Regions from separate parts of the Desulfofundulus thermocisternus DSM 10259 genome, predicted to be linked through region 2. Evidence: riboswitches for the same ligand, from Rfam matches in the RefSeq annotation. Region 2 holds a riboswitch; the other holds the start of a gene.
The links. A riboswitch is a leader RNA that binds a small molecule or an ion and turns the genes downstream of it on or off. The one in region 2 is predicted to bind thiamine pyrophosphate.

Region 1: it holds a riboswitch for thiamine pyrophosphate, as region 2 does, so the genes downstream of both, BR83_RS16785 (thiamine phosphate synthase) here and BR83_RS0106380 (sulfide-dependent adenosine diphosphate thiazole synthase) in region 2, are expected to answer to the same signal.

What each region holds. Positions count from the first base shown of each region.
Region 1 is NZ_JMLG01000025.1:6,290-10,397, reverse strand. Features, by position in the region: gene BR83_RS0112140 (amidohydrolase) at 1-624, shown strand, start outside; gene BR83_RS0112135 (response regulator) at 734-1,141, shown strand; TPP riboswitch at 1,246-1,366, shown strand; gene BR83_RS16785 (thiamine phosphate synthase) at 1,422-2,483, shown strand; gene thiC (phosphomethylpyrimidine synthase ThiC) at 2,489-3,790, shown strand; gene thiL (thiamine-phosphate kinase) at 3,921-4,108, shown strand, end outside.
Region 2 is NZ_JMLG01000005.1:93,712-97,819, forward strand. Features, by position in the region: gene BR83_RS0106370 (DNA polymerase III subunit alpha) at 1-1,406, opposite strand, end outside; gene BR83_RS0106375 (Fur family transcriptional regulator) at 1,542-1,967, opposite strand; gene BR83_RS0106380 (sulfide-dependent adenosine diphosphate thiazole synthase) at 2,039-2,821, opposite strand; TPP riboswitch at 2,913-3,024, opposite strand; gene BR83_RS0106385 (sigma-54-dependent Fis family transcriptional regulator) at 3,099-4,108, opposite strand, start outside.

The DNA of each region.
Region 1 (4,108 bases), on a different contig from region 2:
GCTAAAGCCAGGGATTACCAGCGCAAGCTGGAAGCGGCGGCAGCCGGCCGGGGCGAGCATCCCGGCCGGGATCTGAAGATGGAAGCCCTGCTGCCGGTTCTGCGGCGGGAAATTCCCCTGCGGGTACACGCCCACCGGGCTGACGACATCATGACCGCCCTGCGCATAGCCCGGGAATTTGATCTACTGCTGGTGGTGGAACACTGCACCGAGGGTTACCTGGTGGCCCGGGAGCTGGCCGCTTACGGGGCCATGGCCGTGGTGGGGCCGGTGATAACCAACCGGGCCAAGGTGGAGCTGAAGGGTATTTCCCTGGAGACCCCCCGGATTCTGGCCGAGGCCGGGGTTACCTTTGCCATTATGACCGATCACCCGGTGGTGCCCATTCAGTACCTGGCGTTGTCCGCCGCCCTGACCCTCAGGGGCGGGCTGTCCGAAGAAAGAGCTCTGCGGGCCATTACGCTGGATGCAGCCAGGATCCTGGGCCTGGAAAGCCGGCTGGGCAGCCTGGAGCCGGGTAAGGACGCCGATATAGTGGTGTTGAGCGGCCATCCCTTTGATCCCCGTACCCGGGTAGTCAAAACTTACATTGAAGGGCGCCTGGTTTATCTACCCCGGCCATAAAAATTTTATTTTTCTTAGCAGGATCAGATAATTTCCCTGTCGAATATTCATGACGGAAAGATTAAACTATAATGTTAATTAGTGTCATATTATGTCGGAGGTGTAGGGAGTGAGAGGGGAGATTCTTGATGTTCTAATAGTTGACGATCAGCCCGGAGTACGTTACTTGCTGGAGATTCTCATTAAAGAATTCGGCCACCGGGTACACACTGCGGAAAACGGGCTGGTAGCCCTGGAGAGGGTACGCCAGATTCATCCGGATGTAATCTTTATGGATGTAAGAATGCCTTTAATGGACGGCCTGGAGACGCTGCGGCGGGTTAAAAAGATCACCTCCGACACCGTTGTTATTATCATGAGCGCTTATCTTTCCGATCATACCGTCGAGCAGGCCCTGAAGAATGGCGCTTATTGCTGCCTGGCCAAGCCCTTTGATATAGAAAAGATCAAGGAGCTGATCCAGGCTCTTTCCTGGCAGCACCGGAAAAGGGACTGGAATCAGAGCTATGTAATTTAGGTTCCAAGCCTGGTAATTTAAAATTTGCAACTTCAAAATATAAGCAGGAAAAAATTTTTTTTAAGCGAATAATTACATACAATATACAGGTAAATAAGGGCATTTTCAACCCATGGGGGTGCCCGGCGGCATCAGCGGTTGCCGGGCTGAGAAAAGCGTTTAACGCTTTACCCTTTGAACCTGATCTGGGTCATACCAGCGTAGGGAAATGGGTGAACCGTTAGCGTATTACACCCGTCTCCTGATCAGGTAGATGGGTTTTTTTATGGGAGGGGTTTTTGTGGGGGATTTTTACCGGGTTCTGGACGCCAATTTTAACCGTGCCCGGGAAGGACTGCGGGTGGTGGAGGAAGTAGCCCGCTTTATTCTGGATGATCCGCAAATAACCATGCGCATTAGAAAAATACGGCACCGTCTGGGCCTGCTGCAGGAGAAGCTTACCGGGCAGGGGATTGTTCTGGTCGAGGCCCGGGATGTTTGCAGGGACGTGGCTGCTCCCGCCCCTCCGGCAGCGGGAGAGGAAAAAATCAACCTTTTACAGCTAATTACGGCCAATTTCAAGCGGGTGCAGGAAGCCGTCCGGGTGCTGGAGGAGTATGCCCGTCTCCTGCCGTTCCCCGCCCCTTTTAAAGAAATACGCTATGAAGTGTACGCGCTGGAACAGGAAATGGCCGGCCGCCTGGTGCGGCCGGGTACGGGCAAAGTTCCCGGGAGGGTTGATTACAGCCTTTATGTGATCACGGGCGATAAATTCAGCCGGGGAAGGCCGCTGGTGGAAGTGGTCCGGGCGGCCATTGAAGGCGGGGCCACGGTTATCCAGCTGCGGGAAAAAGATTTTACCGCCCGCCAGCTGGTCGATGCCGGGCACCAGCTGCGCCGTCTGACCCGGGAAAAGGGAGTAACCTTTATTGTCAACGACCGGGTGGATATAGCCCTGGCGGTGGAGGCCGATGGTGTCCACCTGGGTCAGGACGACCTGCCCGTGGGTATGGCCCGGAAAATCCTTGGCCCCGGCAAAATTATCGGTGTTTCCACCCACAGTGTAGAGCAGGCCCTGGAAGCCCAGCGGCAGGGGGCGGACTATATCGGTGTGGGACCCGTCTTTGAAACCCGGACCAAGGATGATGTTCAGGCTCCGGTGGGTGTGGACCTGGTGCGGCAGGTGGCTTCCGTGGTCAGCATTCCCAAAGTGGCCATCGGGGGCATCAAGGCGTACAATGTGGAAGAGGTGATTGCCGCCGGGGCTGACGGAGCGGCAGTGATCACGGCAGTGGTGGCGGCAGAAGATATATCCGGCGCTGCCCGCGAACTGCGTTCCCGGATTGACAGGACAAGGAGGTAATAAACATGACCCAGCTTTTAGCAGCCCGGAGAGGAGAAATAACGGCGGCCATGCGCCGGGTAGCGGAAAAGGAAAAATTACCGGTGGAGGAAATTTTAAAGAAGGTGGCGGCCGGAACGGTGGTCATACCGGCCAACAGGAACCATGGTAATCTGGACCCCTGCGGCATTGGTGAGGGCCTGCGGACGAAAATAAACGCCAACCTGGGAACATCCACCGCCTTTCCCGATATTGAAGGTGAGCTGACCAAACTGGAAGCCGCCTTAAAAGCCGGGGCCGACGCGGTGATGGACCTGTCCACGGGTGGAGACCTGGATGGCTGCCGCCGGGCAGTTATTGCAAGGAGCCCTGTACCGGTGGGCACCGTGCCCATTTACCAGGCGGCTGTGGAAGCCCGGGAAAGGCGGGGCGGTATTGTCAGAATGACCGCCGACGACCTCTTTGCCGTTATTGAAAAGCAGGCTGCCGACGGGGTAGACTTTATCACCGTCCACTGCGGGATCACCCTGGAAGCCATTGGCCGCCTGCAAAGGCAGGGGCGCGTCACCGATATTGTCAGCCGGGGCGGTTCCTTCCTGGCCGGGTGGATGCTGCACAACGGCCGGGAAAACCCCCTGTACGAGCATTTTGACCGCCTGCTGGAGATATGCCTGCGTTACGACGTTACCCTGAGCCTGGGGGATGGCCTGCGGCCCGGGTGCCTGGCCGATGCCACCGACCGGGCCCAGATTCAGGAGTTGATTGTGCTGGGTGAACTGGTGGACCGGGCGCGGGCGGCGGGTGTCCAGGCCATGGTGGAAGGACCCGGACACGTTCCCCTGGACCAGGTGGCGGCCAACGTGCAGGTACAGAAAACGTTGTGCAAGGGGGCTCCTTTTTACGTCCTGGGTCCCCTGGTTACTGATGTGGCACCCGGCTACGACCATATTACCGCTGCCATTGGGGGAGCGGTGGCTGCCATGGCCGGGGCGGACTTCCTGTGCTACGTAACTCCTTCCGAACACCTGGGGCTGCCCACTTTGGAAGACGTGAAGGAGGGTGTGGTCGCCTCCCGCATTGCTGCCCACGCGGCGGACCTGGTCAAGGGGGTGCCGGGAGCCCGGGAATGGGATCTGGCCATGGCCCGGGCCCGCAAGGCGCTGGACTGGAAGGCGCAGATCAACCTGGCCATTGACCCGGAAAAGGCCCGCCGGTATCGCGAGAAACGCAATCCGGCCGGGACCAGGGCCTGCACCATGTGCGGCGAGTTCTGCGCCATGGAGATTGTGGCCAGGTACCTGGGTGCGGAGAAAGTGGAGGAATGCTAAAAAGGCCCGGTTGCGGGTGAAGGGACGGATGAACGCCGTCCCTTTTGATGATTATATTAAAAAATACGGCACAAAACTTTCGGGATGGTGTTCGGGTCATACCAGGCTGTTTCAGGGGAGTGATTGATTGTTGAAACTCGGGGAACTGGGCGAATTTGCCCTTATTGATCGCCTTTCCCGGGATCTGGTCCACCGGCCGGAAGAGGTGGTGCGGGGCATTGGGGATGATGCGGCGGTGCTGGACTTCGATGGCCCGCGGTGGCTGTTGTTCACCACCGATATGCTGGTGGAAGGAGTCCATTTTTCGCTGGATTATGC
Region 2 (4,108 bases):
AAGGCCCGCTCGATGGTTATGTGTAGCTCTGCAGGTACCAGTTTGGCTATTTTATCAACTTCTCCATAGGGCATGTTCAGTGCACGGCCAACGTCCCTGATGGCTGCCCGGGCGGCCATGGTACCAAAGGTGGCTATTTGAGCTACTTTATCAGCCCCATATTTCCTGATCAGGTAATTAATTACTTCTCCCCTGCGTTCAAAACATAAGTCAACATCCACGTCAGGCATGGAAACGCGTTCCGGGTTTAAAAAACGTTCAAAAAGCAGGCCATATTTTAAGGGATCGAGGTTGGTAATTCCCAGCACATAGGCTACCAGGCTGCCGGCTGCAGAACCCCGGCCCGGACCCACCGGAATACCGTTCTGCCGGGCATAATGAATAAAATCCCATACAATAAGAAAATAGGCGGAATAGCCCATCTGCCGGATAACTTTCAGTTCGTATTCCAGGCGCTGTTTTACGGGTTCGGTGACTTCCCCATAACGGCGGCGTACTCCCTCCCAGCAGAGCTGTTCCAGGTAACTGTCCACAGTATGACCCGGGGGAACTTCGTAATAGGGCAGGTGTATCTGTCCGAAACTCAGCTCTACATTGCAGCGTTCAGCAATAAAATTGGTATTTTCCATGGCCTCTTTCAGCTCTCCAAATAAAAAGGCCATTTCTTCTTCACTTTTCAAATACAGCTCCTGGGAGTCAAACTTCATCCTGCCGGGATCGTCCACACTTTTGCCAGTTTGAATACAGAGCAGGATGTCCTGCATTTCAGCGTGCTCTTTTTTCACATAATGCACGTCATTGGTTACTACCAGAGGTATATTCATTTCCCTGTGCAGGCGAAGCAGTTCCTGGTTGACCCTGCGCTGTTCAGGAAGACCGTGATCCTGCAACTCTAAAAAGAAGTTTCCGCGCCCGAAAATATCCTGGTAAGTGGCAGCGGCTTCTACAGCTTTTTCTTTTTTTCCGGCCAGGAGGTTTTCAGTAACCTCACCGGCAAGGCATCCACTTAAAGCTATTAATCCCTTGCTGTAACGGGACAGTGTATCTTTATCTATCCTTGGCTTATAATAAAACCCTTCCGTAAAAGCCAGGGACACCACTTGCAGAAGGTTGCGGTATCCGTCCTGGTTTTCGGCCAGCAACACCAGGTGGTAGAGATGGTCGTCCACCCTGGGTGTACGATCCTTCATGGTGCGGGGTGCCACATAAACTTCACAGCCCAGAATAGGCTTAACCCCATGTTCTTGGCAGGCCTTATAAAAATCGACCACCCCAAACATGACACCATGATCTGTAATGGCCAGGGAACTCATGCCCAGCTCCCGGGCACGCGTCACGACTTCTTTTATCCGGGCAGCACCATCCAGCAGGCTGTATTCGGTATGCACATGCAGGTGTGTGAACATATTTTTAACACCCCTGAATCCTGGCTTTATCTTTTTCATTCGTTTAAATTTATAATAAATCCTGCCCCAAAGAGACAGAAAAAGGGGGTAGCCCGCTCAGGCCCCCCTCTGGTTGCCAGACATGATGGTTTCGGTTTATACCTCATCCGGCTGCTGTTTTTCTTCTTCAGATTGCTTTGCCTGGCATTCACGGCAATACCCGTAAAATTCCAGCCGGTGGCGCGTAACCTGCATACCCGTAAGGCTGCTCACTTTCTCCTCCAGATTATTCATCAGTGGGAGATCAAGATCGAAAATACGCCCGCACCCATCACAGACAAAATGGTAATGATTTTGAGGATTACCATCGAAACGGCTGAATGTACTGCCATAATTAAGTTCCATAATTTCTCCAGCCTGTTTGAGGTTATTTAAATTGCGATAAATCGTACCCAGACTGATGTCCGGGATCTGCTTGCGGGCCTGTTCATAAATCCAATCGGCTGTGGGGTGAGTGTTGGTGTTACGCAGGATTTCCAGGATCAACTTTTTTTGCTTGGTCATACGCCTGGGCTTAATCACAACAGCTCACCCCCTCTATTTAATAACAGCTACTTTTATAGCTTTAATATATATCCTTTTCTTTTTTTATGTCAAGTTTTATCTCCCTCGAGAATAATCCTGGCCGCTCGCTGTCCGGACAGGAGCATTCCACCAAACACGGGTCCCATACGGTGGCCACCGCAAACCGCGTTGGCTGCCATGCCTGCAACTATCAGCCCGGGGTAAATTTCACGGGTATTGGCAACGGTAGCCATTTCACCACGTGCAGCCCACATGGGTTTCTCTCCTTCCAGCGTACCGGTTGTGGTTTTTAAAACCGCTCCCATTTTTTTAACTACCATGCCGGCCACCTGAGCATCGTGCCCGGTGCAGTCGATAACATAGGAAGATTGTACCGTCAGAGGATCCACATGCAGGCGACCCAGGTCAACAGGGGTCCAGTTAACGACCAGCCCGGCAACGCGGTTATCCCTTACCATAATGTCTTCTACAGAAATTAAATTAAAGATTTTTGCACCGGCCCGTACTGCACCCAGGGTCAGGGCGGCAACTGCTTCTACGGAACTGGCCGTATAATATCCTTCTTCAAATACCCTGTAAGAGATTTTAAATTCCTCGAGCAGGGGCAGAGCTTCATCCTGAATCACAATCTGATTGAACATCATTCCTCCACCCCACATGCCGCCACCGATACTCAGCTTACGCTCAAAAAGAACTACTTTCTTGTTGGCCCGGGCCAGGTAATAAGCAGCCACCAGCCCTGAGGGACCTCCACCCACCACCGCAACATCAGACTCCAGGGCTTCCAGCAATTCCTCCTGGTATCTCGAAATTATAGCTTTGGAAATAACCACATCTTCAAGGTGCATCATAAACACAACACTCCTTAAACCTGGTCTCATCTGCCATTATATAGCCCGATTAAATAAAACAGCGCACCCACGGAAAGGATGCGCCATTACAGGAATACCAACAGGCTTTTTCCCTTCGCGGGCATTACCCCGAGCAGGTTTAGCGGGTCAGGTGCTCACTAGCCCTTTCTCAGCCCCTAACAGGAGCTCCCCGTTGTCAAATATACATTTTCATGGCAGCTGCCAGAACTATAGCCATATAATTCGACAACTTAAAGGAATTTCCTTCTCCAGTTTTTCATTTAATCCCGTACTGTTTCATCTTTTTGTATAACCAGGCCCTGGATATACCGAGATTCCTGGCTGCCTGCATTTTATTACCGCCAGCTGCAGCCAGGGCCTCCAGGAGGGCCTCTTTTTCTACTTCACGCAATAATGTAGCCAGCGTGTGGTTGAACAGGTTTCTCTTTTTGCCCTGGCTTGCCTGCTGAAGGTAAGGCGGCAAATGTTTAAGTTCTATAGTATTTCCGTCCACGAGGTTAAAGGCCCTCTCCAGTACGTTTTCCAGTTCCCGTACATTACCCGGCCAGTGGTAATTGCAGAATACCTCCAGAACTTCCGGCGATACATCCTGCACAATAACACCAAACTCACAATTAAATTTTTGGATAAAATGATTAACCAGCAGGGGAATATCATCAATCCTTTCCCGCAGGGGTGGAATATAAATGGAAACCACGTTCAAACGGTAGTAAAGGTCTTCCCGGAAGCGTCCCTGCCTGATGAGTTCCTCCAGATCGCGGTTGGTAGCTGCCACCACCCTCACATCCACGGGGCGGGGACGGCTGTCTCCCAGGCGTTCTATCTCCTTCTCCTGCAGGACACGCAATATTTTGGCCTGCATGGGCAGGGGCATATCTCCAATCTCATCCAGGAAAATAGTTCCCCCGTTGGCCAGTTCGAACTTGCCGACCTGCCCGCCTTTCCGGGCTCCAGTAAAAGCGCCTTCCTGATAACCAAAAAGTTCCGATTCCAGAAGGTTTTCAGGTACAGCCGCACAGTTAACTTTAATAAAGGGTCCTTTATGACGGGGAGAATTGGCATGAAGGGCATGGGCCACCAGTTCTTTACCCGTGCCACTTTCTCCACGAATTAATACAGTAGAAGGTCCTTGAGCCACCCGGCTTACGGTTTCCCTGAGCCGGGTAATAACTTTACTATTACCAATCAAGCTATCCACAGTATAACGTACGCTGTGACTGTCGCCAAACGTTGTGGTATGGCAGGGGAAAGTTCGTCTCTGGGAAC